2 linked regions of the Alicyclobacillus sp. SO9 genome follow. The protein of the gene in region 1 interacts with the protein of each later gene in a pairwise test. Links are inferred from orthologs where the notes say so. Each region holds a gene or a part of one and is shown on either strand. Other genes may lie near its edges.

Region 1 (6,320 bases):
TGTTGCTGTAAAAATGTTGCGGCCTCAGTTTGAGGGAGACGAAGAACTGATTGAAAGGTTTCGGCAAGAAGCACAATCTGTTGCGAAGTTAGCTCATCCTAATATTGTTAACATCTACGATGTCGGTATTACGGATGGTGAATACTACATCGTGATGGAATATGTGGATGGGCCGACTCTGAAGGATTTGATTCGCGAGCGCGGTCCGCTGTCTCCCTCGGAAACCGTTAACATTACTCAGCAAATCTGTAAGGCTTTGGAGCACGCCCACAGCCATCACATTATTCATCGCGACGTGAAACCACATAACATTCTGCTGACAAAATCCAATCAAGTGAAGGTCACGGATTTTGGCATTGCTCGTGCGATTACCGGAAATACTGTGACTTATCACAACGAGAAGTCAGTCATGGGTTCGGTACACTATTTTTCACCGGAACAGGCACGGGGCGGTACAACCGATATTAAGAGCGATATTTATTCTCTCGGTGTAGTGATGTACGAAGTCCTGACAGGGCGGTTGCCCTTTTCCGGAGACTCTGCGGTAAGTGTGGCGTTAAAACACTTGCGCGATAATTTTACGGATCCGCGGCACATCAATCCTGACATTCCGCAGAGTTTGGAGAATATCGTGCTGCGTTGTTTGGTTAAAGCGCCGGAATACAGGTACCGGGACATGAATGAAGTTCTGCAGGACCTGAACGGCGCCTTGCAGAATCCTGATGTACCAAAGTTTCAACCTCCATCCAGTGTCACGGAGCAGACGATTGCTGTTCCCGCGGTTCAGGATGAACAGTATCGGCGCCAGCAGGATGGGCAACAAGAGGAAAACGCTCCGGCGAAAAAACGGTCCATCTGGAAAACTCTCATGTGGATCACGGTAGCCGTCGTCATGGTCGTGGTCGCTGTACTGGCGGCGTACTACATCTTGATGAGTCTGCTAAAAGTTCCCAACATCAATCTCCCGAATGTGGTGGGAGACAAACAATCACAAGCTGTTACTAAGCTAGTCGGGGCAGGTTTGACGAAGTCCCAAATTACAGAACAACAAGGTCATAGTTCAAAACCCAAGGGAATTGTGTATCAACAGGACCCCAGCGGGAATCAGGAGATTAAGAAAGGCCGGACTGTGACCATCTATGTAAGCACTGGGGCACAACCCATCAATATGCCAGACTTGTCGGGCATGGAACTCAGTCAGGGTGAGTCTTGGTTAACAGGACCCAATTACGGTTTTCCGAAAAAGAACATCAAGGTACAAAAGGCTCTCAGCAGCAACTTTCAACAGGGACAAATCATATCTACCAATCCTGCAGCGGGATCGAAGGTGACGACCAATCAGACAATCACCATCAAAGTCAGCAAGGGTGCACCGCAGACAACGGTTCCTGCGATTGTCGGAAAATCGATAGACAAGGCTACTCAAATGCTGAAGCAAAACGGATTGACCGAAGGCACAATTACGCAGCAGTCAAGCAGTCAACCCTCAGGAACGGTGCTTAGCATCGACCCTTATAAGGCAGGGCAGAAGGTTGACAAAAATACATCCATTGATTTGGTCGTATCAAGCGGGCCGGCACCTGGTTCCGGGAATAACAATTCAACAGGGTCGTCGAACTCAACGGGATCGTCCAATGGCGGCGGGTCTTCAAGTGGAGGCGGGACCTCAACTGGAAACTTACCTCCTGGCACCAAGCAGAAGACTGTGGATGTTACCATTCATGACAATAACAATCAAACACATCAAGTGTTGATTACGAAAACAGATGCCACAGGACAGGACCAAACGGTTGTCAGCAAAGTAATCAATAAGACGTCGTCCTTCACGGTACAGATGTATATCGCCCCGAACACCACAGGGACGATTCACGTGACGGAAGACGGAAAGGAAATCAAGACGATACCGGTGTCATACTAAACCAGGAAAATCAGGAAATATGCTTAAAGGGGGATTTGCGTGAAGGGAACAGTTGTACGAGCATTCGGCGGCTTCTTTGCTGTAGACAGCGAAGAAGGCACGGTAGAGTGCAAGGCCAGAGGTGTGTTCCGTAAGCAAAAAGTGAGCATACTGGTTGGCGATGTTGTCGAGTGGGACGCTGTTTCCAGCACAGACGGAGTTGTGACAGAGGGGCTGATCACGAAAGTGGAGCCTCGTCAGACTCATTTGATACGTCCTCCTATTGCAAACTGCAATCAGGCTGTTCTCGTGTTCTCGGCGCTCTCTCCTGATTTTCACAGCCACTTATTGGACTGCACACTGATTTCTGCAGAAGCCGAAGGGTTGCGGACGGCCATTGTCCTGTCAAAGGTGGACCTCATTTCGGATGAGCAAGCGACGAAGCTGGTAGAGCCTTACGTTCAGGCAGGGTATAAGGTTGTCTTTGTGGGTTCGCAAGACGGCACAGGTGTGGCGAAAGTTCGCGCTTTGCTGCAAGGCAAAATTTCAGTTTTTGCGGGGCCGTCCGGGGCTGGCAAGTCATCTTTGGCTAATCGAATCGCACCTGAACTGGGACTGAAAATGGGGAAGATAAGCGATAAGTCTCGTCGCGGCAAGCACACCACGACGCACGTCGAGTTGTTTCGTTTGGAGAATGAGACCTATGTGGCTGATGCCCCAGGTTTCAGTCAGATAAATGTTGAACTTCCAAGTGAAGAACTGCGCACCTACTTTCCAGAGTTCATGCTGGTTTCAAACGATTGCGAATATCGTGGTTGTCTGCACATTGATGAGGAAAACTGTGCTGTAAAGGAGGCCGTCCAATCCGGTCGGATTGCAAGCAAACGCTACGAGAGCTACCGGACACTGTATGAACACGTCAGGTTGAAGGAGGAACGAAAGTATTGACAGTGAAAATTGCTCCATCCATTCTTGCCGCAGATTTCGCCAATCTTCAAGGCGAAGTGAGGTCTGTGCTCTCGGCCGGAGCTGACTGGATTCACGTAGATGTCATGGATGGCCGCTTTGTTCCAAATATCACAATGGGCCCCAATGTCGTTTCGGCGTTGCGTAAACACTTTGACTGTTTCTTGGATGTCCATCTTATGATTGTGGAACCTGAAAAATACATTGAACAATTTGCAGCGGCCGGTGCCGACATGATTACGGTACACGCGGAGGCATGCCCCCACTTGCACAGGACGCTGCAACAAATTCACGACTCCGGTGTCCAAGCAGGTGTTGCACTGAATCCTGCAACAGATTTGGGAAGTCTGGAATATATCGCGGAAGAGATGGATATGTTGCTATTAATGACCGTGAATCCAGGCTTCGGTGGACAGTCTTACATCTCTGCTGTAACGAGGAAAATCCTCGAAGCTCGTACAACTCTCAAACGGTTAGGCAGAGGAGATGTTCCCATTGAAGTAGATGGAGGCATCAAGCGGGAGACAATTGGTGAAGCGGCAACAGCCGGGGCGTCTGTATTCGTTGCGGGATCAGCAGTTTTTGGTCAACAAGACAGAACGAGTGCAATTCAAGAATTGAAGCAACTCGGAGAACATGCCTTCGAGAATGGAGTTAACAGCTAAGCACACTCTCTCGCGCACATTTTATGCCCCCGGGAATATACATGTAGCGATGAGGACATTCGTCCAGAAAAGTCGACTCCTGTGGTACACAGGACAAGGAGGGACCGGGGATGAAATTCTACACGATAAAGCTCCCAAAGTTTCTTGGAGGAATTGTCAAAGCGTGCATCGGAATGTTCTCGAAGGACTGAGGGCTTATATCGAGGCGAGGGCTGTCCAAAAGTCATTACTGATGGCTGCAGGACAGCCCGTTTAACTTACGTGTAGGAGATTATTTGGTGTTTCATTTATTTTAGGTCGCACTTATGCGACAGTACACTGATATAGGTGTCTGCCGAGGAACTGCCGAGGAACTGCCGAGGAACTGAGGGCGGAGATGAAATAGTGATCCCTAATGACACTATCACTTCTGGCGCGGAGCCATAGTGATCATTTGTCGCACTATGGCCCATGAGGAGTCTACCCTTAGTGATCTGCATGATCACTATCACCTAGGCTAGAGTCCAATTTCATCTACTTAGTGCCTCTTCGTGACACTAAGTTTTATGTATTTGTGAGTTAGGGATCTTTCGGATCCTTAGCCTAGCTGAGTTTCGATTAATAGGGAGATTTGCGATCACTAAGGATCGCCTTGCCGCCTTGCCTTTCCGCAGTCCGCAGTCGCACCCGTTGTAGTCGTAGTCGGCGGATGTGCCCTATAGAAATGAAAAAAGCACCGACATCGGTGCTTCTTCAGTAGTGCTTTACGTTTAAAGTATGGTGACTCAATTATACCGCACGGGTAACTTTTCCCGCTTTCAAGCAACGGGTGCACACACGAACGCGTTTAACAGTTCCGTTCACGTTGGCCCGAACTGTTTGGATGTTCGGTAACCAACGGCGCTTGTTGAGGATGTGCGAGTGACTCACCTTATGGCCGGTTTGCGGACCTTTGCCGCAGATTTCGCAACGTCTCGCCATTCTTCCGCACCTCCTAAAGACCATCATGGGCCAGACTGTGCAACGCTCGTATTTTATCACAGCACAAAACATATGTGCAACTACATTTATTGAATGAAGCTAAATGCAGTTGAATGCTGCTGATTTCAATTGAAGGAAATTGAGTAAAGCAGCACAAGAAACTCTATAGTATTCGCGAGACACTGTGTGCAATGTCTGAAATATGTCTGAAACATGCCTGAACCGTGTCTGAATTATGTCAGAAAAAAATGTAGGTGATTCGTTTTATTACAGTGTAAACATAGATGATTTTATAGTCTGTGCATGATATAGTACAATTGCATTAAGTTGGAGTTTCCAGGGGGTGCCCTCATGCCAAAGACAATAGAGACACCGCTTGGGACCATTTCGATTGCAGAAGACGTGATTGCAACCGTTGCCGGTATGGCAGCGATAGATTGCTATGGTCTCGTCGGAATGGCTTCCCGAAAACAAGTGAAAGACAGCCTCAGCGAGTTACTGGGCCGGGATAATCCGGGTCGTGGAGTGGTTGTTCATGTTTCCGACGAGCGTGTAGAAGTGGATCTCTATATTATAGTCAGCTACGGAACAAATATTTACGAAGTGGCGCAAAATGTACGTGAAAAAGTAAGGTACTTTTTGAACGATTCTATCGGTATCGAGGTAACTCGGGTCAATATCTTTGTGCAGGGTGTTCGTGTCACCAGCGACATGTAGGAGGCAAAGGATGGCGTTGAAGTATCAGCTGTCAACAACTGAATTCATGGAATTAATGGCTGCGGGTCATGGACGCCTGAAGGAAAAGGTAAGCGAAGTCAACGCGCTGAATATTTTCCCTGTTCCCGATGGGGATACAGGAACAAATATGGAAATGTCCATGGCGGCCGGGGTTGAGTATCTTCATACGAGCAATGCAACTCAGCTGCGTAAGGCTGTTCAAGCTTTTTCGACGGGACTTATGATGGGAGCGCGAGGCAACTCCGGTGTCATTTTGTCACAGTTGTTCCGCGGCTTTTCTAAAGCAGGTCAAGACGCCGAAACCTTGAATGTGGCTGCTTTTGCGTCTGCTCTGCAGGAAGGCGTGCAGATTGCCTATCGGGCCGTTGCGAAACCCGTAGAAGGTACCATTTTGTCTGTCGCACGCGCCGCCGCGCAGACGGCGTTGAAAGAAGCCAGACAGACCGAGGACATAGCTGCTCTGTTTGAGGTCGTATATGAAAGCGCGCAACGGGCTCTGGAGAAGACCCCAAGTCAGTTGGAAGTTCTAAAACAAGCGGGGGTTGTCGATTCAGGTGGACAAGGGCTTGTTTTTATTTTCGAAGGCTTTCTTCGTTATCTAAAGGGCGGTCAGCTTAGTGTTGCGTCGGCGGCAGTAACCAACTCGGACGCAAACGGTGTCGGGACACTGCAACTCGACTATGCTGGTGCTCATATTAGTCACGACGGGGAATACGGCTACTGTACGGAATTTCTATTGCGAACAGAGGCTGTGTCAGCGTCAGAGGCTGAACAGAAATTGAGGAGAGACCTGTCCCGGCATGGGGATTCATTGCTGGTGGTCGGGTCTGAAGAACTGGTTCGTGCTCATGTACATACGCTTCATCCTGGTAAAGTGCTGGAAGAGGCTCTTGCCATCGGACCGCTTCTTAAGGTTAAAATTGACAACATGACTGAGCAACATAGCGAAATTAGGGCGCAGCAGGATGCCGTGCCTGCTCCCTCCTCCTCTAATGCGTCAGAGCGCAAGCCGCTGGCGGTCGTTGCGGTGGCAGCGGGGGACGGGTTGCGGGAAGCTTTCGTCAGTCTGGGAGTCGATGTAGTGCTTGAAGGCG
Region 2 (4,668 bases), 980 kb from region 1 along the record:
ATCCTGGTTTAGCACCAAAGACTCACAGGAAAAATTCAAAGGAGGACTGCTGCGTGGCGAGAAAACCTTTGTTAATGGGGAATTGGAAGATGAATAAAACCGTTGCAGAGGCTCGTGAGTTTGCCGAGCAACTTGGACAACAGTCGCAAAGCCTGTGCAACGATGCGGACTATGCTGTCTGCGCCCCTTTCACAAGCTTACATATTCTTCGTGTGATGCTGCCGGCCAATGTGAAACTGGGGGCACAGAACGTACACTTTGAAGAACACGGTGCATATACCGGCGAAATTTCCGCGTCTATGTTGAAAGAGTTTGAGACAGTCTATGTGTTGGCAGGTCACTCAGAACGCAGACAACTCTTTGGAGAGACCGACGAAATCATCGCCAAGAAAGTAAAGGCCATACTCAGTCAGCAAATGACGCCCGTGCTTTGCGTCGGTGAAGTGCTCGACCAACGAGATGCGGGGAAGACTTTGGATGTAGTTCGGAATCAGTTGAACAAGGGACTGGCCGAACTAACCGAAGCAGAAATAGGCCGCTGCGTCGTGGCTTACGAGCCAGTTTGGGCAATCGGCACAGGCCGTACCGCCACGTCCGAGCAAGCTGAAGAAGTCATAGCGGAGTTGCGCGCCGCTCTCCGTCAAAAAGTCGGTGCTACAGCAGACGACATTCGCATTCTTTATGGCGGCAGTGTCAAACCCGCCAATGTAGCTGAACTGTGCTCACAGCCGAATATTGACGGTGGACTTGTCGGTGGAGCCAGCCTGCAGGCGGATTCTTTTGCGCAAATGGCGGCTGAAATTTGTAAGGGGGTGTAACCCATGGACAACGCAGACTTTACACGTCAGAAGGCGCCTGGGACGAGCCCGGTTGCGCTTATCATCCTAGACGGCTTTGGCATGCGTGATACGGTCGTCGGAAACGCAGTCGCTCAAGCTAACAAGCCAGTTTTTGATGGTATCTGGAAGGAGTATCCGCACAATTATCTACGTGCCAGTGAGTTAGCTGTGGGATTGCCTGAAGGACAGTTCGGAAACTCGGAAGTCGGACACTCAAATATCGGGGCAGGCCGCATTTTATATCAGGACTTGACCCGTCTGAACGAAGATGTGAAGACAGGTGGATTTTACGAGAATCCAGTTTTGAAGCAAGCCGTCAACCACGCGTCGGAGCATAACAGCAGTCTTCATCTCTTGGGTCTTGCGTCTAACGGCGGCGTGCACAGTCATATCCGGCACTTGTACGCATTGCTAAAACTTGCAAAGAATAGCGGACTGAAGAAGGTCTATGTGCACGTTGTGACAGACGGCCGCGATGTATCTCCCACATCTGGAATCGACTTTGTACGCAATTTACAGCAACAGATGGATGAAATTGGTGTGGGTCAGATTGCGTCTATTGTGGGCCGGTATTATGCAATGGACAGGGATAATCGCTGGGAGCGCACCGAACTGGCATACAGAGCCATGGTTTACGGCGATGGCAAGAAAATGACAGACGCGGTTCAGGGCGTTCAAGAAAGCTATGATGCGCATGTGACAGACGAATTTATTAAGCCCATTGTCATGACAGATGAGAACGGCAATCCGGTGGGTCAAATCAAGAGTGACGACGCCGTCATTATGTTCAACTTCCGTCCTGACAGAGCAATTCAGATTTCTCGAGCTTTCACCAACGAAGACTTTCGCGAATTTGACAGAGGAGCGGATTCCCCTCATGTCTACTATGTTTGTATGACAAAGTTCAGTGAGTCCGTCAATGCAGACGTCGCCTACAAGCCCGTCAGTCTGGACAATACTATGGGAGAGGTCCTGGCTCAAAATGGACTAACCCAACTGCGGGTCGCAGAAACTGAAAAGTACCCTCATGTCACATTCTTTTTCTCGGGTGGACGGGAAGCAGAATTTCCTGGGGAAGAACGCGTTTTAATTCCTTCGCCCAAGGTCGCAACCTATGACCTGCAGCCTGAAATGAGCGCTTACAAAGTGGCGGATGCCGCAGCCAAGCGAATCAAATCAGGGGATATTGACGTAATGATTCTCAACTTCGCCAACCCGGATATGGTTGGACATACGGGTAGTCTGGAAGCTGCCATTAAAGCTGTAGAAGCGGTGGATACATGCCTTGGAACAGTCCTGGAGGCCATCGAAGAGCAGGGTGGGGTCGCCTTAGTTACGGCCGATCACGGTAATGCCGACATCATGATTGACGACAAGGGTGATGTCTGCACAACACATACCCTCAGTCTCGTACCGCTGGTGGTGACGAAGCGCGGTGTCACTGTGCAAGAAGGCATACTGGCAGACCTGGCTCCCACAATGCTGAAGCTCTTGGGAGTAGCACAGCCTGAAGAAATGACGGGCAAACCGCTGATTTAAGTAATAGCGCTGATTTAAGTAATGGCGAGGTAAGACCGGTATGGTGCAGATTCCGCCTCCGTGCCATAATAAGGGGCGGTACATAACCGGATAGTTGAGAAGGATGCAAAGGTCTTAAAAAATACACTGCGAAGGAGAATGCCTGATGTCCGAGATTTTTGATATTCATGCAAGAGAAGTCCTTGATTCTCGTGGAAATCCTACTGTAGAAGTTGAAGTTGAACTAGACAGCGGTGCTGTAGGACGTGCAATTGTGCCGTCTGGTGCATCTACGGGTGCCCATGAGGCTGTCGAGCTGCGAGATGGAGACAAGAATAGGTTCAATGGCAAAGGTGTGAAAAAGGCAGTTGCCAACGTGAACGAAATTATCACACCGGAGTTGGTGGGTGAAGAATCTACTGAACAAGTAGACATCGATGAAGCACTGATTGCTCTTGACGGAACCGACAACAAAGGAAAACTGGGTGCCAATGCGATTTTGGGTGTCTCCATGGCTGTTGCAAGGGCTAGCGCCGCAGAACTGGGATTGCCTTTGTATCGCTATCTTGGCGGGACGTACAGTAAGGTACTGCCTACACCCATGATGAACATTCTGAACGGCGGCAAGCACGCAGATAATACTGTGGATATCCAGGAATTTATGATTGTCCCCCATGGCGCAGAAAGCTTCCGTGAAGCACTGCGGATGGGCGCAGAAGTGTACCATAGTCTGAAGAAGGTTTTGAGTGCAAAGGGCCTCGAAACCACCGTTGGCGACGAAGGCGGATTTGCTCCGAATCTGAAAACCAATGAAGAAGCGATTGTGGCAATTGTGGATGCCATTGAGAAAGCGGGCTATAAGCCAGGAGAGCACGTCTCCATTGCTCTGGATGTAGCGTCTACGGAACTTTATGAAGACGGCAAGTACAACTTCAAGGGTGAGGGTGTCGTAAGAACAGCAGATGAGCTCATTAGCTACTACGAGTCCCTCGTGTCCCGTTATCCCATTGTCTCTTTGGAAGACGGTTTGGCCGAAGATGACTGGGACGGTTGGCAAAAACTCACCACGGCTCTTGGCAGTAAGGTTCAGCTCGTTGGCGACGATTTGTTTGTGACCAATACTAAACGATTAAGACAAGGCATAGAGTCTAAAGTAGGCAACTCCATTCTCATTAAGGTAAATCAGATTGGAACCTTGACAGAGACATTTGCGTGTGTTGATATGGCAACCAGGGCAGGTTACAGCTCAGTGATTTCGCACCGATCAGGTGAGACCGAAGACACCACAATTTCGGACATTTCTGTCGCACTGAATACCGGTCAAATCAAAACCGGTGCTCCAACCAGAACAGACCGAGTTGCGAAATACAATCAACTGCTTCGTATTGAGGAGATGCTTGGTGCCAGTGCCACTTATGCAGGTCTATCCACATTTGTCCGCTCGGCCAATTCGTGATAGACTTAATCTCACGTATGCGGGGACGAGTGGAGGTGACACGGGATGTTAACGGCTGCCAAGATTGTCTTGGTCATCCTATGTGTCTTGTTGATAACAGTGATTTTGTTCCAATCTGGACGAAGTGCAGGACTGTCCGGAGTCATCACAGGAGGTGCAGACCAGTCCGTAAATAGGAAGTCGAGAGGACTGGATTCCTTCCTTGCCAAAGTCACTGTGGTCATTGCAGTTCTGTTTTTTGCAACGACACTTTTTATTGCTTATATGTTTACGCACACACTCTAAGAGAAAGGCGTCGTCCTCGCAGGTCGGCGCCTTTCCTGCGGCTATTGTGGACAAGGCGAATGGCAGGTACATATGACGGTACATGCAATTTCTATTTGAACTGCAGGATTTGGAAATTGACGAGGATGGACGCCGGGAAGTACACTCGCAGAGTCTCGAGATTTCTTGTGTTCACAGGAACAACCGTGGGAGGAACGTAGCATGGGCAAAGACGCGTGTATCCTTGTGCACGGATTTACAGGGAGCCCAGAGGAATTAGAACCCTTAGCCAGTGTGTTGGAGAAATCCGGATACCAGGTTCTGTTGCCAGTTCTCGCAGGGCACTGCGGAACCAAGGAAGACCTGAAGAAAGCCACGGCTGTCGGATGGATACGGGGTGTAGAAGAAACCCTGAAGGAAGCTATGCACCAGTACGAAAAAGTACATTTAATCGGATTTTCTGCAGGTGCTATGGTCTGCGCAGTTTTAGCCGCAAAATACCCCGTTGAATCGGTCACCATGTTGGCTCCAGCAGTGTACTACCTTGGCTCAAAGCAAACGTTTCGAGAAATGGCCAACCTGATTAAGGCA

What was found.
Region 2: the proteins of rpe (region 1) and eno interact in binary tests that used the Escherichia coli proteins (3 or more experiments, as listed by UniProt). The link is inferred for Alicyclobacillus sp. SO9 from one-to-one orthologs.

What each region holds. Positions count from the first base shown.
Region 1 is NZ_CP066339.1:2,267,810-2,274,129, forward strand. Bases 1,742-4,684 are described here. They hold rpe (ribulose-phosphate 3-epimerase), read left to right. Parts: upstream 1,742-2,841; coding sequence 2,842-3,528; downstream 3,529-4,684. Other genes in these bases: pknB (Stk1 family PASTA domain-containing Ser/Thr kinase), read left to right, coding at 1,742-1,918; rsgA (ribosome small subunit-dependent GTPase A), read left to right, coding at 1,958-2,845; spoVM (stage V sporulation protein SpoVM), read left to right, coding at 3,639-3,719; rpmB (50S ribosomal protein L28), read right to left, coding at 4,297-4,488. Outside these bases: more of pknB, read left to right, coding at 1-1,741; GI364_RS10250 (Asp23/Gls24 family envelope stress response protein), read left to right, coding at 4,840-5,205; GI364_RS10255 (DAK2 domain-containing protein), read left to right, coding at 5,216-6,320. UniProt on the Escherichia coli protein: Catalyzes the reversible epimerization of D-ribulose 5-phosphate to D-xylulose 5-phosphate.
Region 2 is NZ_CP066339.1:1,290,284-1,294,951, forward strand. Bases 1,689-4,668 are described here. They hold eno (phosphopyruvate hydratase), read left to right. Parts: upstream 1,689-2,523; coding sequence 2,524-3,813; downstream 3,814-4,668. Other genes in these bases: gpmI (2,3-bisphosphoglycerate-independent phosphoglycerate mutase), read left to right, coding at 1,689-2,378; secG (preprotein translocase subunit SecG), read left to right, coding at 3,859-4,098; GI364_RS05740 (alpha/beta hydrolase), read left to right, coding at 4,300-4,668. Also shown: tpiA (triose-phosphate isomerase), read left to right, coding at 54-818; more of gpmI, read left to right, coding at 822-1,688. UniProt on the Escherichia coli protein: Catalyzes the reversible conversion of 2-phosphoglycerate (2-PG) into phosphoenolpyruvate (PEP). It is essential for the degradation of carbohydrates via glycolysis.